DNA from 2 places in the Kocuria sp. CPCC 205263 genome. Region 2 is predicted to be linked to the other one. Evidence: predicted binding sites of a transcription regulator. Region 2 holds the regulator's gene; the other holds the start of a gene.

Region 1 (15,049 bases), on a different contig from region 2:
CGAGGCGGGGTCGTCGCCCACGAGCACCGTGCCGAGGCCGGGGGTGATCCCCCGCTCCGCCAGCACGGCCACGCGCTCGGCGAGCTCGGTCCTGATGGCGGCGGAGGCCGCCCGTCCGTCGAGGATCCGTGCGCCCACGCTCACCACTCCTCGAGGCCGTCGTAGAGCGGGAAGTCCGCGGCCAGCCGGTCCACGCGGACCCGCAGGGCGTCGATGTCCGCCCCGGGCTTGAGGGCGGTGGCGATGATCTCGGCGACCTCCTCGAACTGCGGTGCGCCGAAGCCGCGCGTGGCCAGCGCGGGGGTGCCGATCCGCAGCCCGGAGGTGACCATCGGCGGCCGCGGGTCCCACGGCACGGCGTTGCGGTTGACGGTGATCCCCGCCCGGTGCAGGAGGTCCTCGGCCTGCTTGCCGTCCAGCTCGGAGTCGCGCAGGTCCACCAGGACCAGGTGCACGTCGGTGCCGCCGGTCAGCACGGACACCCCGGCCCGGGCGACGTCGTCGGCCCCGAGGCGCTCGGCGAGGATCCGGGCGCCCTCGACGGTGCGCTCCTGGCGGGCGCGGAACTCCTCGGTGGCCGCGATCTTGAAGGCCACGGCCTTGCCCGCGATCGCGTGCATGAGCGGGCCGCCCTGCTGGCCCGGGAAGACGGCGGAGTCGATCTTCTTCTTGAGCTCGCCCGTGGTCAGGATCACGCCGGAGCGGGGTCCGGCGAGGGTCTTGTGCACGGTCGAGGTGACCACGTGGGCGTGCGGCACGGGGTTGGCGTGCAGGCCCGCGGCCACGAGGCCCGCGAAGTGGGCCATGTCCACCCACAGCTTCGCCCCGACCTCGTCGGCGACCGCGCGGAACGCCTCGAAGTCCAGCTCCCGCGAGTACGCGGACCAGCCGGCCACGATGACCTGCGGGCGCTCGGCGAGGGCCTGCTCCCGGACCCTGTCCATGTCGATCGTGTAGCTGTCGGGGTCGACCTCGTAGGCCGCGATCTCGTAGAGCTTGCCGGAGACGTTGAGCTTCATCCCGTGGGTGAGGTGGCCGCCGTGGGCCAAAGAGAGGCCCATCAGCTTGTCGCCGGGGGTCATGAGCGCCTGCATGACGGCCGTGTTGGCCTGGGCACCCGAGTGCGGCTGCACGTTGGCGTGCTCGGCGCCGAACAGGGCCGTGGCCCGGTCCCGGGCCAGGTTCTCGACGACGTCGACGAACTCGCAGCCGCCGTAGTAGCGGCGCCCGGGATAGCCCTCGGCGTACTTGTTCGTCAGCACCGAGCCCTGGGCCTCGAGGACCGCCCGGGGCGCGAAGTTCTCGGAGGCGATCATCTCGAGGGTGCCGCGCTGGCGGCCGAGCTCGTCGGCGATCGCCGCCGCGATCTCCGGATCGACCTCGGTGAGGGGCTGGTTGGTGACGGACGGGGACGTGCTCGTGGACATGCCGCTCCTGAAGGTGGGGACCTGGGTGGACCGTCTACGAGTTTAGGCGATGGCGCAGCACCCGGTCCCGTCCGGCGTGGGCGGCCCGGCCGACGACCCGCTCGAGGGGTCCCTGGCCCCGGGTGCGGTGCCACAGGACGGCGAACACGGCGCCCACCAGGACGTGCACCAGGAACCACAGCACCGGCCGCTCGTAGTGCAGCTCCAGGAAGAGCCCGAGCAGGTGCGCCGAGTACAGGGTGAGCGTCATCGAGCCGGCCGCGACCAGCGGCAGCAGCACCTGCTCGGTCCGGCGGGCCACGAGGAGGCACAGGCCGAGCACGAGGGCGCCGGTGCCCACCCCGCTCAGCAGGGCGAGCGGGGTGTTGGTGTGCGGCCCGGTCACGGCCAGCCACCACCAGGTGGCGGAGGGCAGGACGGGGTCCGGCCCGTACACGAGGACGTCCTGGACGTCCCCCCGGCCCAGGGAGGGGCTCGCGGCGAGCAGCCGCTCGATGCCGCCGAGGGGGTGCAGCAGCAGCCAGGAGGTGACGGCGGAGAACACCGCGAGCGCGGCACCGCCGATCGCGAGGCCTGCCTGCGTGCGCACGGCCGAGAGGTCCAGCCGCCCCAGGGCCAGGCCTGCGAGGAGGTAGACGAGGTACGTCACCCCGGGGTACGAACCGGTCACGAGCAGCTGGGCGAGGGTGGTGCCCGGCTCGGTGACGAGCTCGGCGAGGCCGGGGTTGTAGACGGTGAACCCGGGCAGCACGGGGCCGAGCGAGTGGACCAGCACGGGGCCGAGCACGGCGAGCCCCGCCGCCCAGGCGAGCAGGGCGCGCACGGACAGGTGCAGGAAGGGCAGGGCGAGCAGGAAGAACACGCCGTAGTAGACCAGGATGTTGTAGGCGGGCGGGTCGCCGGGCGAGAGCTGGTTGATCAGCAGCCCCAGCGCGGTGATGAGCACCGCGCGCACGAGCAGGCCGGCCCGGTCGGCGGTCATCCGCCGGCCCTCGTGCACCCGGGTCCCGCCCGAGCCGAGGGCCAGGCCCACGCCGGCGAGGAGGGCGAAGAGGGCGGCGGCCCGGCCCGAGAACAGCGTCCACTGGGCGGTGGCCTCGAAGGCCTCCGGGTCCCAGGACGGCAGGATGTGCACGGAGACCATGCCGAGCAGGGCGAGGCCGCGGGCCGCGTCGATCCCGACCAGGCGCCGGCGGGCGGGCGGGCCCGCGGACGGCTCCGCGGCCCGGGCCTGTCCGGCGGGGTGGCGGGTGTGCAGCATGGCGGTGGTTCCCCTCTCGTGGTGCCCCGCGGGCGCCTGCCCGGGGGTCCGGGCCTCCGGGCCCGGTCGTGGATCCACTCCAGCAGACGGGGATGTGGCGCTCTTATCGGCTTCCTGTGCCGGGGCTGTGAAGTGCGTCCGCGAACGATCCGCAGGTGATCGGGGGCCGGGGCGGCGCTACGCTGAGGACGGTCCGAGGACGCCGGTGCCGCCGGCGGGGACCAGGAGGGATTCCGTCGTGACCGAGCCCGTGCAGCGGCCCACCGCCGTGGACCTCCCGCGCCTGCGGCACCCCGACGGCGCACCGGTGCGCGCCCTCGTCGTCGACGACGAGCCGCTGCTGGCCCAGATGGTGTCCATGGGGCTGTCGATGCTGGGCTGGCAGGTGCGCTCCGCCCACGACGGTGACGCCGCGGTGGCCGAGGCCCGCGGCTTCCGGCCCGACGTCCTGGTGCTGGACGTCATGCTCCCGGGGTGCTCGGGGGTGGAGGTGCTCGAGCGGATCCGATCCTTCTCCCCCACCGTCCCGGCCCTGTTCCTCACCGCGAAGGACAGCACCGAGGACCGCATCACCGGCCTGGCTGCGGGAGGGGACGACTACGTGACGAAGCCGTTCGACATGGAGGAGCTGCTGCTGCGGCTGCACCGCCTGGTGCAGCGCGCGGGCATCGCCCACCCGGACGCCGCGGAGCTGGTCGTGGGCGACCTCGTACTCAACGCGGACACCCGGGAGGTCAGCCGCGGGGGCGACGAGATCACGCTGACGGCCACCCAGTTCGACCTGCTCCGCTGCCTCATGGAGAACGCGCGCCGGGTGCTGAGCAAGCCGCAGCTCCTCGAGCAGGTCTGGGGCTACGACTTCGGCGGCCAGACCAACGTGGTGGAGCTCTACATCTCCTACCTGCGCAAGAAGATCGACGCCGGGCGCCCGCCCATGATCCACACCGTGCGCGGCGCCGGCTACGTGCTCAAACCGGCCGAGTGAGCACCCGCCGAGGACGTGCCGCCCCATGAGCACCGGCCCCACGAGCACCGATCCGACCAGCGCCGGCCCCACGGGCACCGGCCCGACGGGCACCGATCCGACGGGCCCGGAAGCGACCGGGGCGCGGGCCCGGCCGCGGGGCGCGGGCCGGGCGCTGCAGCTGCGCACCAAGCTGCTGCTGACGGTCCTGGCGCTGCTGACCGTCGCCTGCGCCGCCGTGGGCGCCCTGGGTCTCGCGGTCCTCAACGTGTCCCTGGGCGAGCAGCTGGACGGCAGGGTCCGGGACGCCTCCTTCCGCACGATCGAGTACGGGGTCCGTGCCGCCGCCGGGCCCTCGGAGGAGCTCGAGGCCATGATGGACGTCCCCGCGCAGGGCGCCGGCACCCTCAACGCCCGGGTCGTCGACGGCGAGGTGGTCCGCGCCGGGCTCTTCGCCCCCGACGGGACGCGGCAGGAGCTGACCGACGAGGACCGGCGGCGGATCGGGGAGCTCGTGACGGCGCTCGGCGCCGAGTCGGACGACGAGGGGGGCCGGCAGTGGGGCCCCGTGGACGTGGAGCTGGCCGTGGGCGGCTACCGCGTTCTGGTGGTCGACGACCCGTGGGACTGGGGCCTCGTGCTGACCGGTCTGCCGCTGGCCGACAAGGAGGACACCCTGCGCAGCTTCGGGGTGAGCACCGCGGCGATCTCGACCGGCGCCATCGCCGCCACGGGGCTGGTCGGGCTCGTCGTCGTCCGGCGCACCCTGCGCCCCGTGGAGCGGCTCTCCGACGTGGCGACCCGCGTTTCGGAGCTCGACCTCGACCACGGGGAGGTGGTCCTGCCAGTGGGGGCCGTGGCGCCGGCCGCGCACCCGGACACGGAGGTGGGCCGACTCGGCCACGCCTTCGGGCGGATGCTGGACAACGTAGCCCACGCGCTGACCGCCCGCCAGCGCAGCGAGACGCGCGTGCGCCGGTTCGTGGCCGACGCCAGCCACGAGCTGCGCACTCCCCTGGCCAGCATCCGCGGCTACGCGGAGCTGATCCGGCTCACGGAGCCGATGAGCGCGCAGGGCCGCAGCTCCCTGTCCCGGGTGGAGTCCGAGGCGGCCCGGATGACCGCGCTCGTCGAGGACCTGCTGCTGCTCGCGCGCCTGGACGAGGGCCGGGCCGTGGTCACCGAGGACGTCGACCTCCTCGAGCTGGTGGTCGAGACCGTCAGCGACCTCCGGGTCGCGGCGCCCGGCCACGTCTGGCGCCTCGAGCTGCCCGACGAGCCCGTGCTCGTGCGCGGGGACCCGGCCCAGCTGCGCCAGGTGCTCATCAACCTGCTCGCCAACGCCCACCAGCACACGCCCGCGGGGACGACGGTCACGGCCTCGCTCGGGACGGAGGCGGCCGCCGGACCGGGGCCCGGCGGCGAGGCCGTGCTCGCCGTGGGCGACGACGGCCCCGGCATCGGCGCCGACTTCCTCGAGCACATCTTCTTCCGCTTCGCCCGGGAGGACCACGCCCGCGCCGCGAGCTCCCGCGGCGCCGGCCTGGGCCTTTCGATCGTCGACGCCATCGTGCGCGCCCACCACGGGCGGATCGACGTCAGCAGCGTCCCGGGCTGCACCCGGTTCACCGTCCGCCTCCCCCTGGCCGACCGCTGAGCGGACGCGGCTTGCCCCCGCGGCCCCCGGGCCGTTTAATGAGCTGGTCAGGAACCGTCGGCACGGACGGCCGTCCCCGCTCCAGTGCCAAACCGCAACGCCGCGTCCGGGGTCCGTCGCGTGCCGCGTGCTGGGGGTTTCTCCGTGCGGTTCCGAGGGGTCGCGGACGCCGCACCCACCTTCCGGAGGAACTCTCGTGAACGCACTGCCCACCGCCCCGTTCACCGCCTCCCTGCCGCGCATCCAGGGCGCGGACGCGCTGCCGCAGGCGGTCGACCAGCTGCGCATCCCCCACGAGGCCGTGATCTTCGACATGGACGGGGTGGTCACGGACACCGCCGCCGTGCACGCGGCGGCCTGGAAGACCCTCTTCGACACGATCCTGGCCGACGACCGGCTCGAGCCGGCCGAGCCCGGCACCACGGTGGACCGCCGGCCCTTCGACGCCGACGCCGACTACCGCCACTACGTGGACGGGAGGCGGCGCGAGGACGGGATCCGCTCCCTGCTCGCCGCCCGGGGCGCCTGCCTGCCGGAGGGCGACGAGACGCCGGGGGCGTGGACGGTGCAGGGCCAGGCCGTGCTGAAGAACACCTACTTCCAGGACGCCCTGCAGGTCCAGGGCGTCCGGGTGTTCGAGAAGACCGTGGCGCTCATCGAGCGGCTGCGCGCCGCCGGGGTGCCGGTGGGTCTCGTCACCGCGAGCCGCAACAGCGTCCCCGTGCTGGCGGCGGCCGGGCTGCAGGACTCCTTCGACATCATCGTGGACGGCCACTTCGCCGCCGAGCACGGGCTGCCCGGCAAGCCGGCGCCGGACACGTTCCTGACCTGCGCGAAGATGCTCGGGGTGGACCCGGCCCGGTCCGCGGTGGTGGAGGACGCCGTGTCCGGGGTGCAGGCCGCGGCCGCCGGCGGCTTCGGCATGGTGGTGGGGGTTCGCCGCCACGGCGAGCGCAAGGACCTGTACCGGGCCGGGGCCACGATCGTGCTCAACGACGTCGGCGAGCTCGACCTCGGCGCCCGCCGCGACGACCCCTGGAAGCTGGTCTTCGAGGGCTTCGACCCGGCCACCGAGGCCCGGCGGGAGACCCTGCTGACGCTGGCCAACGGCTACATGGGCGTGCGCGGGTCCGCCTGCGAGTTCCCCGACAACGGGGTGCACTACCCCGGCAACTATCTGGCCGGCATCTTCAACCGGGTGGTGAGCCACCTGAGCGGCCGCGACGTCGAGCACGAGTCCATGGTCAACGCCCCCAACTGGACCCACCTGGACCTGCGGGTCTCCGGCGGCGACTGGTGGTCGGAGGGCGGGCTGCTCCCGTCCGACGAGCGGATCGAGCTCGACCTGCGCCGCGGCCTGCTCATCCGGTCCCTGGTCCTCACCGATCTCAACGGCGACCGGGGCGAGGACGGGGCCCACGCCCGGCTGGAGATCGTCCAGCGCCGCCTCGTGTCGCTGCGCTTCCGCCACCTGGGGGCGCAGGAGACCACGGTGACCGCCCGGGGGTTCTCGGGGCGGCTGCACCTGCGCACGGGCATCGACCCCAGCGTGCGCAACAACGGGGTCGCGGAGTACCAGGACCTCAACGACCACCACCTGGTGGACCTCGAGTCGACCTCGCTGCCCGACGACCACGAGACCCTGCTCTCGCACGTGCGCACCACCCAGTCCAAGATCGAGATCACCACGGCCCAGCGCACCACCATCGAGGGCGGCCAGAACGTCCGGGAGCGCCGCGAGATCCGGCCCGGCGGCACCGAGTTCCGCCGCCACCAGGTCAACATCGCCGACGGCCGCCCCGTGATCATCGACTCGACCACGGCCGTGGTCACGAGCCGCGACGCCGCGATCGGCTCGCCCCGCGAGGGCGCCCTCGCGGAGCTCGACCGCAACCCCAGCGGCGTCCGGGGCCTGCTGCCCTCGCACGAGATCGAGTGGTCCCTGCTGTGGGACCGCTTCGACGTGGACGTGTGCCCGGACCCGGAGGAGCGCACCGGGGAGCTGCCCATCACCCAGCTGGCGCTGCGCGTGCACCTGTTCCACGTGGCCCAGACGCTGGCGCCGCACATGTCCCTGCGCGACGCCGGCGTCCCGGCCCGCGGCCTGCACGGCGAGGGCTACCGGGGGCACATCTTCTGGGACGAGCTCTACATCCTCCCGGTCGTCAACCTGCACCAGCCGCAGGTGACGCGCGCGCTGCTCTCCTACCGGTGGCGCCGGCTGCCCATGGCCAAGCACCGGGCCACCGAGTTCGGGCTCGAGGGCGCAGCGTTCCCGTGGCAGTCCGGCTCGGACGGCCGGGAGGAGACCCCGCCGGAGCTGTTTAACCACCACTCCAACCGGTGGCTGCCGGACAACTCGTGGCGGCAGTTCCACGTGGGCCTCGCGATCGCCTACAACGCCTGGATCTACTACGAGACCACCGGTGACCTCGACTGGCTGGCGGGGCAGGGCTCGGAGCTGATCATCGGGATCACCCGGCTGTTCGCGTCCCTCACCGACTACGACCCCGCGGACGGCCGCTACCACATCGCCGGCGTCATGGGCCCGGACGAGTACCACGACGGCCCGCGCGGCCAGCACGGCGGCGGTCTGAAGGACAACGCCTACACGAACGTGCTGGCGGCCTGGCTGTTCCGGCACAGCGCCCACATCTTCCACGACATGGTGGAGCACCAGCGCGAGGAGCTCTCCGCCCGCTTCGACCTCTCGGCCGAGGAGGTCGGGACCTGGCAGCGGATGGCCGAGCGGATGTTCGTGCCGTTCAACACGGACGGCACCATCAGCCAGTTCCACGGCTACGACGACCTCGACGAGCTGGACTGGGAGTACTACCGGGCCAAGTACCGCAACATCGGCCGCCTCGACCTCCTGCTGGAGAACGAGGGCGACATGACCAACAACTACAAGCTGGCCAAGCAGGCCGACACGATCATGCTGGTCTACCTCTTCGGCCCCGACGGCCTCGTCGAGGAGCTCGGCCGGATGGGCTACGAGGTGGACCACGCCGCCATCGAGCGCACCGTCGACTTCTACATCGCGCGGTCCTCGCACGGTTCCTCCCTGTCCCGGGTGGTCAACGCCTCGGTGCTCGCCTGGCTGAACCCGGACCGTTCGTGGTCCTCGTTCCAGGATTCCCTCCTGGTGGACCTCGACGACACCCAGGGCGGGACCACGGGCGAGGGCATCCACCTGGGCGCCATGGCCGGCTCCGTCGACGTCGTGACCCGCGCCTACGCGGGGCTGCGCGTGCGCGGCGGCTGGCTCGAGTTCGACCCGGCCCTGCCGAGCCAGCTGGACACCGTCTCGTTCACGGTGCTGTACCGCGGCCAGGTGATCCGGGTCTGCATCGACCACCACGTCCTGGAGCTCGAGGGTGCCTCCCGGCGCGCGGACGACGTCACGATCCACGTGCACGGCGCGGAGTACGTGCTCAAGGGCGGCCAGAAGATCCGCGTGGCCATCCAGCACCGGCACCAGCGCGCCCAGCGGCCGGCCGTCACGCGGCAGGGCGTCTGAGCCGCGGGCGGCGGGCCCGCCGCTAGGCTGGGACCATGGCACACTCCACGACGCCCGGACTGGTCCTCCCGCACGGGGGGCACGAGCCCCGGATCGACTCCTCCGCCTTTGTGGCCCCGACCGCCACGGTCGTGGGTGACGCCGAGCTGGGACCGGAGTCCGGGGTCTTCTACGGCGCCGTGGTGCGCGGCGACCGCTCCCCCGTCCGGCTGGGCGCGCGGTCCAACCTGCAGGACAACGTGGTGGTCCACTCCGACCCCGGCCACCCCTGCACGATCGGCGCGGACGTGAGCGTCGGCCACGGCGCCGTGGTGCACGGGTGCACCGTGGAGGACGATGTCCTGATCGGGATGAACGCGACCGTCCTCAACGGCGCCGTGATCGGCACGGGCTCGCTGGTGGCCGCGGGCGCCGTCGTCCTCGAGGGCACCGTGGTGCCGCCCCGGTCCCTCGTGGCGGGGGTGCCGGCCAGGGTCCGGCGCGAGCTCACGGACGAGGAGCAGGAGAAGGTCCGCGCCAACGCGCGCACCTACGTCCAGCTCTCCGCCGAGCACCGCCGGCTCACCGCCTGAGCCGGGCCCGGCGGCCCGTCACTGCGCCGCGAGGGTGCGCGCGTAGTCCAGGTACGCGCCGTGGTCGAAGCCGGGCAGCAGGCACGACTGCACCACCCAGCCCTGCAGCACCGAGAGGATGGCCTGGGCGAACATGCCGGCCCACTCGCGGGCCGCGTCGTCGTCGAGGCCCAGCTCCTCGACCGCCCACCGCCCGTAGCGCTCCTCCACCCGGTCCCGCACGCGCCCCAGGTGTTCCCCGGCCAGCGCGGCCAGACCGGGGTTGCTCACCGCCCCGCCCCACGTGATGAGCAGCAGGCGGGTGGTGGCGGGATCCGCCGCCAGCCGCTCCAGCAGTCCCACGACCCACGCCGCGGGGTCGGTGCCGGGCTCGTCCTCCGCGGCCGCGAGGACCCGGTCCAGGGCCGCGCGGGCGGCCGCGGCCACGAGCTCCTGCTTGCTCGGGAAGTGGTTGTAGAGCGCCCCCGCGGACAGCCCCGTGGCGGCGATGATGCGGTGCATCGACGCCCCCTCGTAGCCGTGCTCGAGGAAGCACTCGCTGGCGGCGGCCACGATCTCGCGGCGGCGCTCGTCCTTGTACTGCTGGCTCACCCGGGGCACGGGCTCAGCCTACGCCACGAACGGTCGTTCGATCGGAGCCGGCGGGCGGGATCCCGGCGGCGGGCGGCGTGGCAGAATGCGCCCATGCCTGCCCAGACCCTCAGCCCGTTCGTCGACGCCTCCCTCGACGCCGCCCACCTGGACGACCCCGGCACCGCGACCGGCCGCACGCTCGGATGGGGCGTGGTCAGCACCGCCGACATCGCGGAGAAGGTGGTCCCGGACATCGCGGCGCTGCCCGACGCCCGGCTCGTGGCCGTGAGCTCGCGGGACCAGGACCGCGCCGAGGACTTCGCCCGCCGGCACGGGGTGGAGCGGGCCTACGGCGGCACCGCCACGAGCACCGGACTGGACCGGCTCGCGGCCGATCCGGACGTGGAGATCGTCTACGTGGCCACCCCGCACGGCTACCACCACCGGGACGTCTCGGCGCTGCTGCGGGCCGGCAAGCACGTGGTGTGCGAGAAGGCCCTCGCCATGACCGCGGCGGAGGTCCGGGACCTGCTCCGCCTGGCCCGCGAGCACGGCGTCTTCCTCATGGAGGCCGTCTGGACCCGCATGACCCCCGGCTTCCGCACCGCGATGCGCTGGGTCCGGGAGGGCCGGCTCGGCCGGGTCCTCTCGGTCGAGGGGTCCATCGGCACGCACCGGGCCCTGGACCCGGCCCACCGCCTGTTCCGCCGGGCCGACGGCGGCGGGGTGCTGCTGGACATGATGGTCTACCCCCTGACGTGGACCTCCGCGGTCCTGGGGGCCCCGGAGCGCTGGAGCGCCCGCGCGGAGCTCGGCGCCACGGACGTGGACCTGGACACCGCCCTGACCCTGGACTTCGGGCATGGCCGGGCGCACGTGAGCGGCACCCTGTCCGCCACGGTCCCCCACCAGGTGACGATCAGCGGCACGGACGGCTGGCTGCGGGTGGACGGACGGATCAACTGCCCGACCACCCTGGTGCTGCAGACCGCCGAGGGCGCCCGCAGGGGCGCCGCCCCCGTCGTGGAGCGCGTGGACGTGGCGGGCGCCGGATACGTGTTCGAGATGCGCGAGGCCACCCGCTGCGTGCAGCAGGGCCTGCTCGAGTCCCCCGTGATGCCGTGGGCCGACTCCCTCGAGCTCGTGGAGCTCTTCGACCGGGTGCGGGCGCAGATCGGCGTGCGGTATCCCCACGACGCCCGCTGAGGGCGGTTCGCCCTGGGCGATGGGGGCCGGGACCCGTTGAAGACCGCGAGGAGCGGGATTATCATGGTCAACAGTTGAGTTGATCGGACTCAACTAAGTGTCGAAGACATTGCTCATATGGTTGAGGAGATGATTGACGTGGCCACGATGTTCACCCCGTTCAACGATTTCGACCGGCTCGCCGCCTCGCTGTTCGCCCGGCAGGGCCTGCGCGAGATGCCCATGGACCTGTACCGGGACGGCGACCAGTACATCCTGCGGGCGGACCTGCCCGGCATCGACCCGGAGAGCGTCGACGTCGACGTCGACGGCCAGCTGCTGACCATCCGCGCGGAGCGGGAGCTGCCCGAGGTGCAGGACGTCCAGTGGATCACCCGGGAGCGGCAGAGCTCCTCGTTCGTCCGCCAGCTCAACCTGGGCCAGGGCATCGACATCCAGAACATCGCCGCGAACTACGACAACGGCGTGCTCACGGTCACGATCCCCGTCTCGGCGCAGGCCAAGCCGCGCAAGATCCAGGTGGTCTCCGGCCAGGGCGAGCAGCAGGCCCTGGGCGAGGGCCGGGACGAGTCCGGCGACCGCGTGATCGGCGAGGGCGAGCTCGTCAACGGCGCCGGGGCCACCCAGTCCACGGAGGGCTGAGCCCGGCCCCCGGCACCGGCACGCCCCGGACGGGGCCCCACGGCCACGGGCCCGTTCCCCGCGGGGAACGGGCCCGCCGCCGTGCCATGGCCGCCCGCGCCCTCCGGCCGGACGGCGGGCCCGGCCAGCGGGCGGGGCGCCGCCTCGGGTATCTTGGCACCAGGAAGCACCACCACCGATCCGACGACATCCTGGGAGACAGCCCGCACATGGCCAAGATCATCTACACCCGCACCGACGAGGCGCCCCTGCTCGCCACCTACTCCTTCAAGCCGATCATCGACGCCTACGCCTCGACCGCCGGCGTCGAGGTGGAGACCCGCGACATCTCCCTGGCCGGGCGCATCATCGCCGCGTTCGGCGACCGCCTCCCCGAGGAGCAGCGGGTGGACGACGCCCTCGCCGAGCTCGGCGAGCTGGCCAAGAAGCCCGAGGCCAACATCATCAAGCTGCCCAACATCTCCGCCTCCGTCCCGCAGCTGAAGGCCGCGGTCAAGGAGCTGCAGGAGCAGGGCGTCGCCCTCCCCGACTACCCGGACGAGCCCCGCACCGAGGAGGAGAAGGAGACCCGGGCCCGCTACGACAAGATCAAGGGCTCCGCGGTCAACCCGGTGCTGCGCGAGGGCAACTCGGACCGCCGCGCCCCCGCCTCGGTCAAGAACTACGTCCGCAAGAACCCGCACCGCATGGGCGAGTGGACGGCGGAGTCGAGGACGAACGTCGCCACGATGGACGCCGACGACTTCCGGGACAACGAGAAGTCCGTGGTCATGGACGGCGACGACACCCTGACGATCCGCCTGGTGGCCGAGGACGGCAGCACCACGGTGCTCAAGGAGTCCGTCCCCGTGCTGGCCGGCGAGGTCATCGACGGCACCGTGATGCGCGCAGCCGCCCTGGACGCGTTCCTCGCGGAGCAGGTCGAGCGCGCCAAGCGGGAGGACGTCCTGCTCTCGGTGCATCTGAAGGCCACCATGATGAAGGTCTCCGACCCGATCATCTTCGGCCACGTCATCGAGGCGTTCTTCCCGGAGCTCTTCGCCGCCCACGGCGCGGCCCTCGAGAAGGCGGGCCTCTCCCCCGCCAACGGGCTCGCGGCGATCCTCAACGGCCTCGACGCCCTGCCGGCCGACGTGCGCGACGACGTGCGGACCGCGATCGACAAGGGCCTCGCCGAGGGCCCGAAGCTCGCCATGGTGAACTCCGACAAGGGCATCACGAACCTGCACGTGCCCTCCGACGTCATCGTCGACGCGTCGATGCCGGCCATGATCCGCACCTCCGGGCACATGTGGGGCCCCGAGGGCGAGGAGGCGGACACCCTCGCGGTGCTGCCGGACAGCTCCTACGCCGGGGTCTACCAGGTGGTCATCGACGACTGCCGCGCCCACGGCGCGTTCGACCCGACCACCATGGGCTCCGTGCCCAACGTCGGCCTCATGGCGATGAAGGCGGAGGAGTACGGCTCCCACGACAAGACTTTCGAGATCCCTGTGCAGGGCACCGTCCAGGTCGTCGACTCCTCCGGCTCCGTGCTCATCGAGCATGAGGTCTCCCCCGGGGACATCTGGCGGGCGTGCCAGACGAAGGACGTCGCGATCCGCGACTGGGTCAAGCTCGCCGTGACCCGCGCGCGGGCCTCCGCGACGCCGGCCGTGTTCTGGCTGGACCGCACCCGCGCCCACGACACCAACCTCATCGCCAAGGTCGAGCAGTACCTGACCGAGCACGACACCGAGGGCCTGCAGATCGAGATCATGTCCCCCGAGGAGGCCACCGCGTTCTCGATCGAGCGGATCCGCCGCGGAGAGGACACCATCTCGGTCACCGGCAACGTGCTGCGCGACTACCTGACGGACCTGTTCCCGATCCTCGAGCTGGGCACCTCCGCGAAGATGCTCTCGGTGGTCCCGCTCATCAACGGCGGCGGGCTCTTCGAGACCGGCGCCGGCGGGTCCGCGCCGAAGCACGTCCAGCAGCTGGTGGAGGAGAACCACCTGCGCTGGGACAGCCTCGGGGAGTTCCTGGCCCTCGCCGCGAGCCTCGACCACCTGGCGACCACGGCCGACAACGAGCGCGCCCGGATCCTCGGCGAGACCCTCGACCGGGCCACGGGCACGTTCCTCGAGGAGAACAAGTCCCCGAGCCGGAAGGCCGGCGAGATCGACAACCGCGGCAGCCACTTCTACCTGGCCCTGTACTGGGCCCAGGAGCTGGCCCGCCAGGACGAGGACGCCGAGCTGGCCCAGGCCTTCGCCTCCGTGGCGGAGCAGCTGGCGGCCAACGAGGACGCGATCAACGAGGAGCTGCTCTCCGTGCAGGGTCGTCCCGCCGACATCGGCGGCTACTACCGCCCGGACGACGCCAAGACGTTCTCGGTGATGCGCCCCTCGGAGACCTTCAACCGGGTCCTCTCCTCGCTCAGCGCGTGAGCTGAGCGCGCGGGTCGCCCGCGCGCTCCGGCACGGGCAGCACGCACGGCAGCGGCCGCACTCCCACGGGGAGTGCGGCCGTTGCCGTGCGGGGGGCATGCCACCCGGGGCCGCCTGCCCGGAGGCGGCCCCGGAAGACGGCTCAGTGGAAGAAGTGCCGCGCCCCGGTGAAGTACATCGTCACGCCGGCGGCCTCGGCCGCGGCCACGACCTCCTCGTCCCGGATCGAGCCGCCGGGCTGGACCACGGCGCGCACGCCGGCGTCGAGGAGCACCTGGAGGCCGTCCGCGAACGGGAAGAACGCGTCCGAGGCCGCCACGGCGCCGCGCGCGCGCTCGGCGCCGTCCTCGCCCAGGGCGTTGGCCCGCTCCACGGAGAGCTTGCAGGAGTCCACCCGGTTGACCTGGCCCATGCCGATGCCCACGGACGCGCCGCGGTCGGCGAGCAGGATCGCGTTGGACTTCACCGCCCGCAGCGACGTCCACGCGAAGGCGAGGTCGGCGAGCGTCCGCTCGTCCGCCGGCTCCCCCGCGGCCAGCGTCCAGCCGGCGGGATCGTCGCCCGCGGCGTCGAGCCGGTCCGAGACCTGCAGCAGCGCGCCGCCGGAGATCTGCCGGTACTCGAGGACGTCCCGCTCGAAGCCCTCGGGCAGCTCGAGCAGGCGGATGTTCTTCTTGGCCTGCAGGATCTCCAGGGCCGCCGGCTCGAAGCCGGGGGCCACGACGACCTCGGTGAAGATGTCCTGCACCGTCTCGGCCATCGCCCGGGTCACGGTCCGGTTCGCGGCGATGACCC
Region 2 (15,049 bases):
GCCTCCTGGGCGGCCTTCTGCTCGCGCACCACCTCGGTCAGGAGCTTGGTCATCTCCTTGGCCACGCCGGCCGCGGACTGCGGGTTCTGCCCGGTGACGAGGCGGTCGTCCACGACGACGTTCTCGGTCCAGTTCGGCGCGGTCCGCACGTCCGCGCCCTGCTCGACGAGCTTGTCCTCGAGCAGGAACGGGACGACGTCCGACTTGCCGACCTCGTCCTCCTCGGCGTTGGTGAACGCTGCCACCCGGCGCCCCTCGACGATGCGCAGACCGTTGGCGAGCTCGACGTCCACGAGCCCGGAGGGTCCGTGGCAGACGGCGCCGACGACTCCCCCGGCGTCGTGCACGGCGGCCACCAGCGCCTGCAGGTCCGCGTTGCCCGCGAAGTCCCACATGGTGCCGTGCCCGCCGACGAGGTAAACCGCGTCGTACTGGGCCGGGTCGACCACGCTGATCCGCGGGGTGTTGTAGAGGGAGGCCCGCACGGTCTCGTCCTCGAGGTACTGCCGCTGCACCTCGTCCTCCTCGTCCTTGCCGTCCTGCGGGGGCTGCCCGCCGGCGATCGAGGCGAAGTCGACGAAGTAGCCGGCGTCCCGGAACACCTTCCACGGGTGGGCCGCCTCCCCCACGAAGTAGCCGGTGGGCTCCCCGGTGTCGCCGAGGGTGTCGTGGCTGGTGAGAACGAGCAGAACCTTCTTCATGGTCTCGATGTCCATGTCTGTCCTTCCGTCGGGTGGCGGGACGCGGAGGGCGTCCTGCGAGCGGGTGGCCAGCCTAGGCGGCGGGGGCCGCCCCCGGGGCCGGTGTTCGCTCCCGGCCCCTCCTGCACGGAGGGCGCGAGCCTCCCCCTGATAGGGTCGTTGACGACTCAATGACCCTGTTCGCCCTCCTGAAAGGACCGACCATGAGCCTCTCCAACGCGATCCTGCGCGGCGTCTCCGGCGCCTACCTGCTGCAGTCCGGCTACGGCAAGAAGGACCTCCCCACGGAGGCCGCCGCGGGTCTCCAGCAGTTCGCCGCCACAGGCGTCCCCCAGTTCAAGGAGTGGGACGCCGACACCTTCGGCAAGTTCGTGGCGTACTCGGAGATCGGCATCGGCGCCGCCCTGCTGACCCCGTTCGTCAACAAGCGCCTCGCGGGCCTGGCCCTGGGCGCGTTCTCCGCCGGACTGCTCGCGATGTACTTCCGCAACCCCGAGATGACCCAGGAGGACGGCGTCCGCCCGTCCGAGGCCGGCACGGGCCTCTCGAAGGACGCCTTCCTGGCCGCGATCGCCGCGGCCCTGGTCGTCTCCAAGTAGGCACGGCCCCGCAGGACCCCACGGGTGCCGCTCGTCCGCACGGACGGGCGGCACCCGTTTCCCGTTCCTGGGCCGGGCACCGCGTGGGGCTCCGGACCGGAGCCCGGACGATCGACGGCCCGTGGGGGGGGCGCAGCAGTGTCCGGGACGGAATCATGCGTCCGGTGGCTCGGCCCCCGGTCCACCCGTCGGACCACCTGTCGGACGAGCAGGTGGCGGGGCAGCCTCCCGCGGCACCACCGCCTTGCGGTAGTGCCGCGAAGGCCGGGTGTAGCCGTGACGTTCGTAGAACCGGTGGGCTCGCTGCCGCCGGTTCGATGTCGAGAGCTCCAGCACCGTGGCACCCATCTCCCGGGTCACGTGCTCCGTCGCTTCCAGGAGCAGCGCACCGACACCGCGGGAACGCTCGGCCTCATCGACCACCAAGGCGGTGAGTCTGGCCCGGTAGGCGCTCTCGGTCAGGAACGGCACCCGGTGGACGTGCGCCAGACCGACCACGCGGGAACCGATCTCCGCCACGAGGCACCGGTCGTCCGGCGAAGCGGCACCCACCCAGGTGCGCACCCAGTCCTCCAGTGGGGTGTACCCCAGTTGCACGAGCAGTCCCACCATGGCGGGGACATCGGTGGCACGAGCCCGCCGGATCCTGATGGCGGAGGCGTCCACGATGTCCCCTCTCTCCGTGGACCCGGAGCGACACCACGCCGAGGTGTCCCCGGGTGTCCCGTCCTGAGTCCTCGTCAACTCTACGACGTTGATGTGGGACCAGGTCTTAGGACGTCCGAGCAGCCCGTGAGAATGGGGCCATGACGACGACGGCGCACCGCCGGGCCCGTCCTGCTCCGGGTCCGCACCGAGCCGCTCCCGCCGGGGAGCGGGTGGTGGACGCCGGCGTCCGGGCCGAGGTGCGGGCGGTCGTCGGGGAGCTCGTGGACTCGGCGGCCGCACAGGCGCGGGAGGCGGGGCGCCAGCTGCGCTGCATCGTCCGTCTGTGGCTGCTGGCCTGGGAGGACCGAGAGATCGACTGGGTCTCCACGGCCGGGCTGATGCCCTACGAGGCCGATGAGCTCGTCTGCTCCCTCCTCGAGACCGAGGACCAGATGGTGCGTGACCTCGCCGACGAGATCGGCCCGGCGCTGCGCCTGCCCGCGGGCACGGCCCTCGAGCGCGTCCGCGAGGCCCTCGTGCTCGGACTGCACCTGCCCGAGGAGGTCCTCGAGGCGCTGGAGGCGGGCCTCTTCAGCGCCCGGCACGCCTCGATGATCGCCGACCAGTAGCGCGAGCTGGTCGAGGACGTCCCGGCGGACCAGGAGGCACCGTCCGCCGTCGTGCAGCGGCTCGCCGCCGAACTGGTGGAGCGGGCTCCGCACTGCACGGTGGCGCAGCTGCGCGCGTGGGCCCGGCGCCGGCGCGCGGCGCTGCTGGCCGAGACGCAGGAGGCGAGGCACCGGGCGGCCCGGGCCGGACGCCGCGTGTGGGTCGAGCACGGTGAGGACGGCATGGCGTGGCTGCACGCCCTGCTGGACGCGCCCACGGCGCTCGCGGTCCAGGACCGGCTCGACACGCTCGCGTCGCTCCCGGGGCCCGTGGAGGAGACCGCCCGCGCGGGGACGGGGCGAGAGCCGGACGGGTGCGGTCCGGTGCAGTGCGGTCCAGTGCAGTGCGGTCCGGAGGAGTGCGGCCCGGACGGGTTCGCGCCGGGTGCCAGGACTGCCCGGACGGAGGCGCAGCTGCGGGCGGACGTCCTCACCGATCTCCTGCTGGAGGGGGAGCTCCCCGACGGCCCCGCGTTCCCGCGTGGTGTGCGCGGCCGGGTCTGCGTGACGGTCCCCGTGCTCACGCTGCTGGGGTGCCGTCCCGGCGGCCCGGGAGCCGGCGTGCCCGCGGACGCCCCGGTGCTCGAGGGTCACGGCCCGATCAGCGCGGACGTCGCCCGGGAGCTGGCCGCCGGTGCGGCCTCGTGGCATCGCGTGCTGACCCATCCCGTTACCGGCGCCGTTCTCGACCACGACCGCACCACCTACGCCGTGCCCGCGGATCTGCGCCGCCGGCTGCGGCTGCGCGACGGGACCTGTCGTTTTCCGGGGTGCCGGCGGCGGGCCGAGCGCTGCGACCTCGACCACACGGTGGCGTGGCAGGACGGCGGCCGGACGGCCGCGGACAACCTGGCCCACCTGTGCCGCCACCACCACCTCGTCAAGCACCGCCACGGTGCCCTCGGCCGCTGGTCGGTGCGGCAGCCGGGGCCGGCGCCCGCCGGCGGAGTGCTCGAGTGGACCTCACCGGCCGGACGGACCTACCGGACCGTGCCGGCCCCCTCGGCCGGTGCCACGTCGGGCGGTGCCACATCGGGCGGACCGGTCCCGGACGTCGGTGAGCGAGGCAACTCCGTGCCCGAGGACGCAGACCCTCCCCCCTTCTGACCGCCTAACCGGGCGCGGTCCGGCCCTCTGACAGTGCTGCGCCGAGGGCCGGACGGTCCCGAGGATCAGGCGGGTGGGCGGCCCGGGTCCTCCGCCGTGGTCTCCACCGACAGGCGGCAGCCCATGCTGTGGGTCTCCTCGGGCTCGAGGTGGACGGCGTCGGCGTGGGTGTTGGCGCCCTCCACGCACACGAAGTCCGTCCAGCCGTCCGGCCCCACGTCGGGCATCGCCGCCGCCATCTCCGCCCCGGGGTTCCACACCACGGTGGTGCCGGAGTTCTTCTTCCGGATCCGCAGCACCCGCCCCAGCACGGGGTCCACCACGGCGACGTCGCCGGTCGAGCGGTACACCCGGTCGGTCTCGCCGTCGAACCGGAGGTCCCCCTCCTGGACGCAGTCCTCCCGGTCCAGGACCTTGTCGCGGTAGGACGCCCCGTCCAGCCCCTCGACCCGGATCTTCCGCACGTCCCCCACCACCAGGTAGGCGTGCAGGGCCTCCTCGAAGTCGAACGGGCGCTCACCGGTGTTGGTGACGCTCAGCTCGAGGGACAGCTCGGTGCCGAAGCGCACCACGCAGTAGGCCTCGAACTGGTACGGGAACTGTTCCCGGTGCGCGGGATCGGTGACGTCCGCGTCCGAGAGCCGGTAGACGATCATCGCCTCGTGGTCCGAGGACTCGCGCGACTCGACGTGCCACGGGAGCGTGCGGGCGAAGCCGTGCTTGGGCTCGCGCCCGCCCTCCGCCCCGTCCGCGAACCAGGGGAAGCAGATCGGGACACCTCCGCGCACGGGCTTGCCCGTCTCGAGCGCGGTGCTCGGGGACAGCCACAGCACCGGGGCGTGGCCCGTGGGGATCCAGTCGATCACGTGCGCGCCCTGGTCGTGGACGGCGCCGGTGGCGTCCGCGCAGGAGAACAGGCGGGGCTCGGGGAGTTCGCTCATGCCCCTCAGGCTAGACCGAGGGCCCGGTCCCCGTCAGGAGGCCGGGCCCTCGTGCTCCGACAGCCGTCAGACGCCGGTGCGCTCGTACGAGTCGATCGCTCCGGGATGGCCCTCCATGAACGCGTCGACCTGGCGGCGGTCCGCCCGCAGCTTGGGGTCGTGGTCCAGGTAGTGCCTGGTCTCGCGGACGACCAGCCCGGAGAGGAGCAGCAGCCCGAGGAGGTTGGGCAGGGCCATGAGGCCGTTCATCACGTCGGCGAAGTTCCACACCACCGCCAGCGGCACGGTGCAGCCCACGAACACGACCAGGGAGAACACGACCCGGTAGGGCATCACGGCCGGCCGGCCGAAGAGCCGCTCCATGCACCGCTCGCCGTAGTAGGCCCACCCGAGGATCGTCGAGTAGGCGAACATCACGAGCCCGATGGTGACCACGTAGTGGCCCCACTGCCCGGGCAGGCCCTGGCTGAAGGCGTCGCCGGTCATGGTCGCGGCGAAGTCCGCCCCCTGCTCCCAGACCCCGGTGGTGATGAGCACGAGTCCCGTGCAGGTCACCACGATGATGGTGTCGATGAAGGTCTGGGTCATGGAGACCAGCCCCTGGCGGACCGGGTGGGTGGTCTGGGCCGCGGCCGCTGCGATCGCGGCCGATCCCATGCCGGACTCGTTGGAGAAGATGCCGCGGGCCACGCCCATCTGCACGGCCAACATGATGGCCGATCCGGCGAACCCGCCGACGGCCGCCGTGCCGGAGAACGCGTCGGTGAAGATCAGGACGACCGCCTGCGGGATGGCCGCGACGTTGACGACGAGGATGAACAGGGCGCCCAGGACGTAGAAGAGGATCATGACGGGGACGAAGCCCGCCGTGACCTTCCCGATGGACTTGATCCCGCCCACGAGCACGGCGAGCGTCAGCACGGCGAGCACCACACCGGTGATCCAGGTGGGGACGCTGAACGAGCTCTCCAGGTTGGAGGCGATGGAGTTGCCCTGGGTCATGTTGCCGATGCCGAACGCGGCCAGCGCGGCGGCGACGGCGAAGAAGATCGCCAGGAACTTCCCGAACCCGTTGCGGATGCCGCGCTCCAGGTAGTACTGCGGGCCGCCGGAGATCTCACCCTTGGCGTCCGTGGTGCGGAACCGCACGGCCAGGAACGCCTCGGAGTACTTGGAGGCCATGCCGAGCAGACCGGTGACCCACATCCAGAACAGGGCGCCGGGCCCGCCGATCGAGATCGCGGTGGCCACGCCCACGATGTTGCCGGTGCCCACGGTGGCCGCGAGCGCCGTGGTCAGCGCCTGGAACTGGGAGACGTCGCCGCCGCGGGCGTCCGCGTCCTTGCGGTCGAACAGGGCCAGTCGCAGCGCGGAGCCCAGCTTGTGGAACTGCAGCCCGCCCAGCCGGACGGTCAGGTACAGGCCGGTGAGCAGCAGCAGGGGGATGAGGACGTAGGGCCCCCAGATGATGCCGCCCAGCTCGCCGAGGGCATTCTCGATGGTTTGGAGCATGTGTTCTCCCGTGGGTGTCGGGTGGATCAGGAATCGGGCCGGGACGGGACTGTGACCTCCGTCTCGGCAGAAGGCATCTAATCACAGGTCCGCTGCTCCCCCGGTCAGGGACCGATGGATCGGCCACAGTGTGGCCCCTGCCCGTTTCCGCCCGGTTACGGGCCGGACGGGGCGGCGGGGCCCTCCGGCGCCCGCCGCGAGAGGCGGCGGGCGAGCAGCACGGCTCCCGCGGCGAGCAGCGAGCACACCGCCATGGACACGGCCATCGGGAGGGCGGTGTGCTGACCGGCCAGGCCGGTCAGCGGGCTCACGAGCCCGCCCAGGAGGAACTGGACCAGTCCGAGCACCGCCGACCCGGCCCCGGCCCGGCCCGGGACCCGGCCCTGGGCGAGGGCCACGGCGTTGCCCATGACGAAGCCGATGCAGGTCTGGCTCACGAAGAGGTGCGCCAGGGTGGTCCACCCGGTGATCCCGGCCAGCACCAGGCCCAGGCCCACCACGTTGACGGCGGCCATGACCACGATCGCGGTGCGGAGGATCGTGCCGGGCTCGACCCGGTCGACGAGGCGGGTGTTGACGACCGCGCCCAGGATGGAGCCGCCCGCGTTGACGGCGAACACCACGGAGTAGCCGAGCGCCGAGTAGCCGAGCACGTTCTGCAGCACGAAGGAGGAGGCGGAGATGTAGGAGAACAGGGCGCCGAACGCGAGTCCGAAGGCGAGGGCGTAGGCCATGAAGGACGGGGTGCGCAGCACCCGCCAGGACCCGGTGACGACGGCGCCGACCCCGCCGCGGTGCCGCCGGTGCGGGGGCAGGGTCTCGGGGACCACGAGCACGGAGCACGCCAGCATCAGCAGCCCGAACGCCGCGAGCACCCAGAACACGGTCTGCCACGGGGCCACCGTGGCGATCACCCCGCCCAGGAGCGGGGCCACCACCGGGGCGAGGGAGGTGATGGTCGCGAGGATCGAGAACAGCTTCGCGGCCCCGCGGCCGGAGGCGATGTCCGAGACCACCGCGCGGGCGATCACGACGCCGGCCGCCCCGGCGAGGCCCTGCACCGCGCGCAGGACCAGCACCGTCCCGATGGTCGGGGCCAGGACCACGGCGACGGAGCTGAGCAGGAACAGCGCGTTGCCGGCCACCATGAGCCGGTGCCGGCCCAGCACGTCGGACACGGGCCCGAGCAGGAACTGCCCCACGGCCATGCCGACCATGTACGTGGTCAGCGTCAGCTGCACCGCGGAGGCCGACGCCCCGAAGTGCCCGGCCATGGCAGGCATCGAGGCCAGGTACATGTCGGTGGCCATCGGGCTCACCGCGCTGAGGATCCCCAGCGCCGCCACCAGCACCACCCGGTCCTTGCCGCCGGAGAGGCGCAGGCGGGAGCGCACGGGGTCGTCGGGCGGCGATGAGCTCACGGGAGGTCCTTCGGCACGGGTCGGCAGGGCGGGCGCGGGGCGCGCCTCATGCTATCGACGCCGCGACGTGGCGAAGGACGAGGGACAGACATGAGGGACGAGGACGAGGGACGGGGATGAGGGACTGCGACGGGGACCAGGGACAGCGACAGCGACAGCGACAGCGACAATGTCCTCATGAGACTCGCCGTGTACACCGGGGCATCCCTCGGCTCCGACCCCCTGTTCCCCGAGGCCGCCCGAGCCTTCGCCGCAACCCTCGCCCGCCGCGGCGTGGGCGTCGTCTACGGCGGCGGCCACGTGGGGCTGATGGGCGTCGTCGCCGACGCCGCGCTGGCCGCCGGGGGCGAGGTGGTCGGGGTCATGCCGCAGTCGCTCGTCGACGACAAGACGGCTCACACGGGGCTGACCGAGCTGCGCATCGTCCGGACGATGCACGAGCGCAAGGCGGAGATGGCCGCGCTCGCCGACGGGTTCGTGGCCCTGCCCGGCGGCCTGGGCACCCTCGAGGAGATCTTCGAGGCGTGGACCTGGCTGCAGGTGGGGGTGCACGCCAAGCCGGTTGGCTTCCTGGACGTGGCCGGATACTGGAGGCCCCTGCTGGATGCGGTGGCCTCGATGTCCGCGGCCGGTCTCGTGCGCCCCGAGTACCGGGACGCCGCCGTGGTCGCCCAGGACTCGGACGAGCTGCTCGCCCGGTTCGCAGCGTGGGAGGCGCCCCGCCGGCGCTGGTCCGAGCCGCCCGTTCCCGGCGCCGACGCGCCCGCCGCCCGCCCAGCCCCTAGGATGTAGGGCGATGAGCGAGCACACCCCTTCCCCCGCCGAGAACCCCGCGCAGGGCCCCGTCCCCGAGGCGTTCCACCGCCGGCCGTACTCCTTCGTGCGCCGCGGCGACCGCCTCACCGCCCGCCGCCAGAAGGCCTGGGACGACTGGGCGCCCACCCGGGTGCTCGACGTCCCGCGCGTGCGCACGGACACCTCCGTCCACCCCGACCACGAGTTCGACGCGGCCGCGGCCTTCGGGCGCGAGGCGCCGCTGGTCGTGGAGGTCGGCTCCGGGCTCGGCGAGGCGGTCGTGCACGCCGCCGCCCAGGACCCGGCGCGGAACTTCCTCGCCGTCGAGGTGTACAAGCCCGGGATCGCGGATCTGCTGCTCAAGGCGGCCCAGGCCGGGGTGGACAACGTCCGTGTGGCGCAGGCCAACGCGCCCGAGGTCCTGGAGCACATGCTCGCCCCGGCCTCGGTCGACGAGCTGTGGGTGTTCTTCCCGGACCCCTGGCACAAGACCCGCCACCACAAGCGGCGCCTGGTCTCCCCCGCGTTCGCCGAGCTCGCCGCCCGGGTGCTCGTCCCGGGCGGGCTGTGGCGGCTCGCCACGGACTGGCAGGAGTACGCCCTGGTGATGCGCGAGGTGCTCGACGCGTCCCCGCAGTTCGAGAACGTCCACCCGGGCCCGCTCGCCGACGACGAGCACCCGGACACCGGGTGGGCCCCGCGCTGGGAGGGACGGGTCCTCACGAGCTTCGAGCGCAAGGCGCGGGAGGCGGGCCGCGTCCCCCGCGACCTCGTCTACCGCCGGACGGCGTGAGCGCCGTCCCCGGCGCGGAGCGCAGCGGCGTGCGCGCAGTGCCCGGCCCGGAGCGGGACGGCTTCGTCGTCGTGCCCCCGGGCGATCCCCGCGCGCAGCCGCTGTTCGAGGGCCTGCACCACGAGTACGTGGAGCGCTACGGTCCCGAGATCGGGGCGGAGGAGATGGCCGAGCACCCCGTCGACGACTTCACGGCCCCCGCCGGAGCGCTCCTGCTCCTCCGCGAGGGCGGCACGACGGTGGGCGGTGGCGCGTTCCGCCGGTACGACGACGCCACGGCGGAGCTCAAGCGGGTGTGGACCGCCCCGGCGCACCGCCGGCGGGGGATCTCGCGGCGGATCCTGGCCGAGCTCGAGCGGCTCGCCGCCGCGGCGCGCTACCGGCGCATCCACCTCACCACGGGCAGCCGCCAGCCGGAGGCGGCCGCCCTGTACCGCAGCAGCGGATACGTCCTGCTGCCCGGGACCGCCCGGGTCTATCCGGGCGGCGTGTACGACGTGGGCTTCGAGAAGCACCTGCGCTGACCGCCCGGCCGGGCACCGGTGCGGCTCAGCGCTCCTGCTGGCGCGGGGGCCGGTACAGCACCACGGCCTGCGAGATCTTGCGGGCCCGGGGGCGGGCGCCGCGGGCCATGCGCACCACGTCCCCGCCGACGCCTGCGGCGAAGATCCGCGAGGACTCCTCGGCCCGGTCCCGGGCGTCCTCGAGCTCCTGGGACAGCTCCGCCACCCGCGACCGCAGGGCCGCAACCTGGTTCTCCAGCTGGAGGATGCGCCGGATGCCCTCGAGGGACACACCCTGCTGGGACAGCACCTGGATCTGCTGCAGCTTCTCGATGTCGCGCTGCGAGTAGCGGCGGGCGCGTCCGGGGGCGCGGGACGGCCTGACGAGGCCGAGCCGGTCGTACTGGCGCAGCGTCTGCGGGTGCATCTCCGCGATCTCCGCGGCCACGGAGATCACGAACAGCGGCTGGTCGGCGTCCAGTGCCATCTCACACCCGTGCCTTCTCGGCCAGGCGGGCCCGGGGGTCCTCGTCCGCGGTCGCCTCGGCGAACGCCCGGACGGCGGCCTGCGCCTGCTCGTCCAGCTCGGCCGGCACGTGCACCTCGACCGTCACGATAAGGTTGCCCGTGCCCTTGGCCGTGCCGAACCCGCGCCCCTTGACGCGGAAGCGCCGGCCCGAGGACGTGCCCGCCGGCACCTTCACGCGCACGGTGCCGCCGTCCAGCACGGGCACCTCGATCGTGGCGCCCAGGGCCGCCTCGGGGAACGTGATCGGCACGGTGACCTCGACGTCGTCCGTGCCCTCGACGCGCCGGAAGAAGGGGTGCGGGGTCACGTGGACGGTGACGTAGAGGTCGCCGGCCCCGCCGGCACCCGAGTGGCCCTTGCCGGCGAGCTTGAGCTTCTGCCCGTCGCGCACGCCGCGCGGGATCCGCACCGTGGTCTCCTGGCCGTTGCCCCGGCGCAGCTTGACCGTGGTGCCGTGCACCGAGGAGCGGAACGGGATGGTCGTCTCCGTCCGGATGTCCTCCCCGCGCGCCGGCGGGGCCTGGTAGCCGCCCGGCGCCCCGTACCCGGTCTGACCGCCGAACTGGGCGAACAGGTCCTCGAACCCGCCCGGGCCGCCGGGGCCGCCCGCGCCGCCGGTGGAGTAGGTCGTGCGGCGGCGGCGTCCTCCGCCGCCTTCGCCGAAGATGTCGCCGAAGAGGTCCTCGAAGTTGGCCGAGCCCCCGGCGCCGCCGGGGCCGCCGGCGGTGAAGCGCGCCCCGGAGCCCATCGCGCGGATCGCGTCGTACTGCTTGCGCTCCTCGGGGTCGGAGAGCACGGAGTTCGCCTCGGTGATGTCCTTGAACCGCTGCTCGGCCTCCGTGTCCCCCGGGTTCTGGTCCGGGTGGTACTGGCGGGCGAGCTTGCGGTAGGCCTTCTTGACATCGGCGGCGGACGCGTCCTTGGAGACGCCGAGAATGCTGTAGAAGTCCTTGTCGATCCAGTCCTGGCTGGCCATGACGCCTCCTTTCTGTGGGGCCGGTGGGGGTCCTGCGGAGCAGGACCCGGTGGTGGTCCGGGGGTCGTCCCCGGCGCGGCGGCGCCGGGGACGGGTGGACGGGTCAGGGGAGGCCCGACGGACGGGCCTCCCCTGACGTCGCCGGGATCAGGCCGGGTCCGGCCTCACTCGGCGACCGCGACGGCGACCTGGGCCGGCCGCACCACGCGCTCGCCGATCCGGAAGCCGGAGCGCAGCACCATCGAGACCTGGTCCGGCTCGACCTCGCTCGTGGGCTGCTGCAGCACCGCCTCGTGGACGTTCGGGTCGAACTTCTCCCCGACCTCCCCGAGGCGCACCAGCCCGTGCCGCACGAGGGTCTCCTCGAGCTTGTTCGCGATCGCCGCGAATGGGCCGTCGGTGAGGTCGCCCGCCTGCCGGGCCGCGTCGATGTCGTCGAACACCGGCAGCAGCGTCTGCAGGAGGTCGCCCGTCACGAAGGTCCGCAGCTGCTCCTTCTCGCGCGCCGTGCGGTGCTTGAAGTTCACGAACTCGGCCTGCAGCCGGCGCAGCTCCTCGAGCCGCTCCTCGGCGAGGGCGGCCGCCGGGGACTCCTCCGCGGCGGCCGGCGCCGGTGCGGCGTCCCCGGACTCCGCGTCCGTCGACTGGGGCGTCGAGAGGATGTCGTCCACCGTCAGGCCCTCCGGGCCGGCCTCCTCGCGGGGGCCGGCGCCGGAGTCCTGCGCGGACTGCTCGCCGGGGTGGGCGGCGGGGTCGCCGGGAACGCTCCCGGCGCCGTGGTCGTCCGCGTTCTCGTCGGGTCCTGGCGTGGGGTCGGGCATGCTCACTTCTTCTCGTCCTCGTCGTCGACGACCTCGGCGTCGACGATGTCCTCGTCACCGGTGGCACCGGTGGCGCCCGCGCCCGGGGCGCCCTCGGCGCCCTCGGTCTGCGACTGCGCGTAGAGGGCCTCGCCGAGCTTGGTCTGGGACTGCTGCAGCTTGTCGTAGGCCGACTTCACGGCGTCCTCGTCCTCGCCCTCGAGCGCCTTCTTCAGGGCGTCGACGTCCGCCTGCACCTCGGACTTGACGTCCGCGGGCAGCTTCTCATCGTTGTCCTTCAGGAGCTTGTCGACGGAGTACGCCTGCTGCTCCGCGTTGTTGCGCAGGTCGGCCGCCTCGCGGCGCACCCGGTCCGCCTCGGCGTTGGCCTCGGCGTCCTTGACCATCCGGTCGATGTCCTCTTTGGAGAGGGAGGACCCGCCCGTGATGGTCATCGACTGCTCGGTGCCGGTGCCCTTGTCCTTCGCGGAGACGTGCACGATGCCGTTGGCGTCGATGTCGAAGGTGACCTCGATCTGCGGCATCCCGCGCGGGGCGGGGGCGATGCCGGTCAGCTCGAAGGTGCCCAGGTTCTTGTTGTCCCGGGTGAACTGGCGCTCGCCCTGGAAGACCTGGATGGACACGGACGGCTGGTTGTCCTCGGCGGTGGTGAAGGTCTCGGACCGCTTGGTGGGGATGGCCGTGTTGCGCTCGATGAGCTTGGTCATCACGCCGCCCTTGGTCTCGATGCCCAGCGACAGCGGGGTCACGTCGATGAGCAGCACGTCCTTGCGGTCGCCCTTGAGCACGCCCGCCTGGATCGCGGCGCCGACGGCGACGACCTCGTCCGGGTTCACGCCCTTGTTGGGCTCCTTGCCGGCCAGGCGCTGGACGGTCTCCGCGACGGCGGGCATGCGGGTCGAGCCGCCCACCAGCACCACGTGGTCGATGTCGGACACGGAGATGCCGGCCTCGGCGATGACGTCCTTGAACGGCTTCTCGGTGCGCTCGAGCAGGTCCCGGGTGAGCTCCTCGAACTTGGCGCGGGTGAGACGCTCGTCCAGGTGCACCGGGCCCTCGGGGGTCACGGACAGGTACTGCAGGGAGATGCTGGTGCTGGTCGCGGAGGACAGCTCCTTCTTGGCCTGCTCCGCGGTCTCCTTCAGGCGCTGCAGGGCGATCTTGTCCTTGGACAGGTCCGCACCGGTCTTCGACTTCACCTGCGCCAGCAGCCAGTCGACCACGCGCTGGTCCCAGTCGTCGCCGCCGAGGCGGTTGTCGCCGGCGGTCGAGCGGACCTGGATGGTGGAGAAGTCGTCCTCGTCCTTGCCGACCTCCAGCAGGGAGACGTCGAAGGTGCCGCCGCCGAGGTCGAAGACCAGGATGAGCTCGTCCTCCTTGCCCTTCTCCAGGCCGTAGGCGAGCGCCGCGGCGGTGGGCTCGTTGACGATGCGCAGCACGTTCATGCCGGCGATCTCACCGGCCTCCTTGGTGGCCTGGCGCTCGGCGTCGTTGAAGTACGCCGGGACGGTGATCACGGCGTCGGTGACCTTGTCGCCGAGGTAGGACTCGGCGTCGGTCTTGAGCTTCATCAGGATGCGCGCCGAGATCTCCTGCGGCGTGTACTTCTTACCGTCGATGTCGGTGGACCACCCGGTGCCCATGTGGCGCTTCACCGAGGCGATCGTGCGGTCCACGTTGGTGACGGCCTGGCGCTTGGCGATGTCGCCCACCAGGGTCTCGCCGTCCTTGGAGAAGGCGACGACGGACGGCGTGGTCCGGTTGCCCTCGGCGTTGGCGATGACGGTGGGCTCGCCGCCCTCCAGCACGGACACCACGGAGTTGGTGGTGCCGAGGTCGATTCCTACTGCACGAGACATGGACGTGTTCTCCTTCGGGTCGAGCTGAACCGGGCGGGCCGTACCGGCCCCGTTGGGGTCCCGGAGGTCTCAGTTCTTGAGTTTTCCTGGCTCAAGTCTGCCACGTGAGCCGCTGATGTCAACTTAAGTTGAGCCACATCGACTCAACCCGGGGTGCCGGGTGATGTGAGACGCCGCGCACTCCCTGCCGCTGGGGCAGGACGTCGGATACCGTGGAGTGTTTGAGCCCGTTCCCGCGGGCCACCGCCACACCCCCCGGGTCCGCCCCGCACGTCACCGCACGCACCGACACGACACCGCACGCACCCCGACACCTCAGGAGCCACCGTGAGCACCACGCCACCCCATTCGCCGCATCCGTCCAGTGAGGCCGACGGCTCCCGCCGGCCGAAGCCGCGGGAGGTGCTGCGGGAGATCAACTACCCGCACGGCATCCACCCCGCCCTCGTCCCCGGCATCGCCGTCGAGGACCAGAAGCTGCACTACGGCACGGACAAGGTGGTCTTCACCGTCACCGCCGCGCTGATCGTGGGGTTCATCGCCTGGGGCGTGCTCTCCACCGAGTCCCTGACGGCCGCCTCCACCGCGGCCCTGGGCTGGGTGACCGGCAACACCGGGTGGTTCTTCACCGCCCTGTCCACGGCCGCCGTGCTGTTCATGCTCGTCGTCGGCTTCACCCGGACCGGGCGGATCCCCCTGGGCATGGACGACGAGAAGCCCGAGTACTCCTTCTTCTCCTGGCTCGCCATGCTCTTCGCCGCCGGCATGGGCATCGGCCTCATGTTCTACGGCGCCTCCGAGCCACTCAGCCACTTCGGCGCCGGCGTGCCCGGCTTCGGGGCGGAGCCCGGCTCCGAGGAGATGACCGTCTACGCCCTCGTCCAGACGGCCTTCCACTGGGGTCTCAACCCCTGGGCCATGTACGCCGTGGTCGGGGCGGCCGTCGCGTACGGCGCCTACCGCCGCGGACGCTCCCCGCTCATCAGCCGGATCTTCGTGCCGCTCATCGGCCAGCGGCGCGCCGAGGGCGGCCTGGGCCGGCTCATCGACGTGTTCGCCATCTTCGCGACCCTCTTCGGCACCGCGGCCTCGCTCGGGATCGGCGCGCTGCAGATCTCCCGGGGCCTCGAGATCGTCGCCGGCTGGGGACCGGTCGGCAACGGCGGGCTCATCGCG

Evidence for each region. Region 2 encodes HspR, which represses chaperone genes until heat shock. Its sites were predicted from a motif close to AAGTTGAGTCNNNNNGACTCAACTT; they were not measured.
Region 1: a site for HspR is predicted at 11,252-11,276, ahead of RF647_RS02700 (Hsp20/alpha crystallin family protein). Genes of this name have one in related genera too.

What each region holds. Positions count from the first base shown of each region.
Region 1 covers NZ_JAVKPV010000002.1:51,461-66,509, reverse strand. Annotated here, with positions in the region: gene RF647_RS02745 (bifunctional methylenetetrahydrofolate dehydrogenase/methenyltetrahydrofolate cyclohydrolase) at 1-138, opposite strand, end outside; gene glyA (serine hydroxymethyltransferase) at 141-1,427, opposite strand; gene RF647_RS02735 (heparan-alpha-glucosaminide N-acetyltransferase domain-containing protein) at 1,462-2,688, opposite strand; gene RF647_RS02730 (response regulator transcription factor) at 2,927-3,673, shown strand; gene RF647_RS02725 (sensor histidine kinase) at 3,699-5,309, shown strand; gene RF647_RS02720 (beta-phosphoglucomutase family hydrolase) at 5,506-8,829, shown strand; gene RF647_RS02715 (gamma carbonic anhydrase family protein) at 8,865-9,401, shown strand; gene RF647_RS02710 (TetR/AcrR family transcriptional regulator) at 9,420-10,001, opposite strand; gene RF647_RS02705 (Gfo/Idh/MocA family protein) at 10,086-11,180, shown strand; gene RF647_RS02700 (Hsp20/alpha crystallin family protein) at 11,319-11,822, shown strand; gene RF647_RS02695 (NADP-dependent isocitrate dehydrogenase) at 12,032-14,254, shown strand; gene purH (bifunctional phosphoribosylaminoimidazolecarboxamide formyltransferase/IMP cyclohydrolase) at 14,397-15,049, opposite strand, start outside.
Region 2 covers NZ_JAVKPV010000001.1:216,093-231,141, forward strand. Annotated here, with positions in the region: gene RF647_RS00990 (type 1 glutamine amidotransferase domain-containing protein) at 1-716, opposite strand, end outside; gene RF647_RS00995 (hypothetical protein) at 905-1,300, shown strand; gene RF647_RS01000 (N-acetyltransferase family protein) at 1,454-1,966, opposite strand; gene RF647_RS01005 (hypothetical protein) at 2,107-2,577, shown strand; gene RF647_RS01010 (DUF222 domain-containing protein) at 2,629-3,723, shown strand; gene RF647_RS01015 (D-hexose-6-phosphate mutarotase) at 3,789-4,664, opposite strand; gene RF647_RS01020 (alanine/glycine:cation symporter family protein) at 4,731-6,176, opposite strand; gene RF647_RS01025 (multidrug effflux MFS transporter) at 6,332-7,597, opposite strand; gene RF647_RS01030 (TIGR00730 family Rossman fold protein) at 7,775-8,389, shown strand; gene trmB (tRNA (guanosine(46)-N7)-methyltransferase TrmB) at 8,394-9,185, shown strand; gene RF647_RS01040 (GNAT family N-acetyltransferase) at 9,182-9,709, shown strand; gene RF647_RS01045 (heat shock protein transcriptional repressor HspR) at 9,735-10,175, opposite strand; gene RF647_RS01050 (DnaJ C-terminal domain-containing protein) at 10,177-11,193, opposite strand; gene RF647_RS01055 (nucleotide exchange factor GrpE) at 11,358-12,020, opposite strand; gene dnaK (molecular chaperone DnaK) at 12,017-13,873, opposite strand; gene RF647_RS01065 (BCCT family transporter) at 14,201-15,049, shown strand, end outside.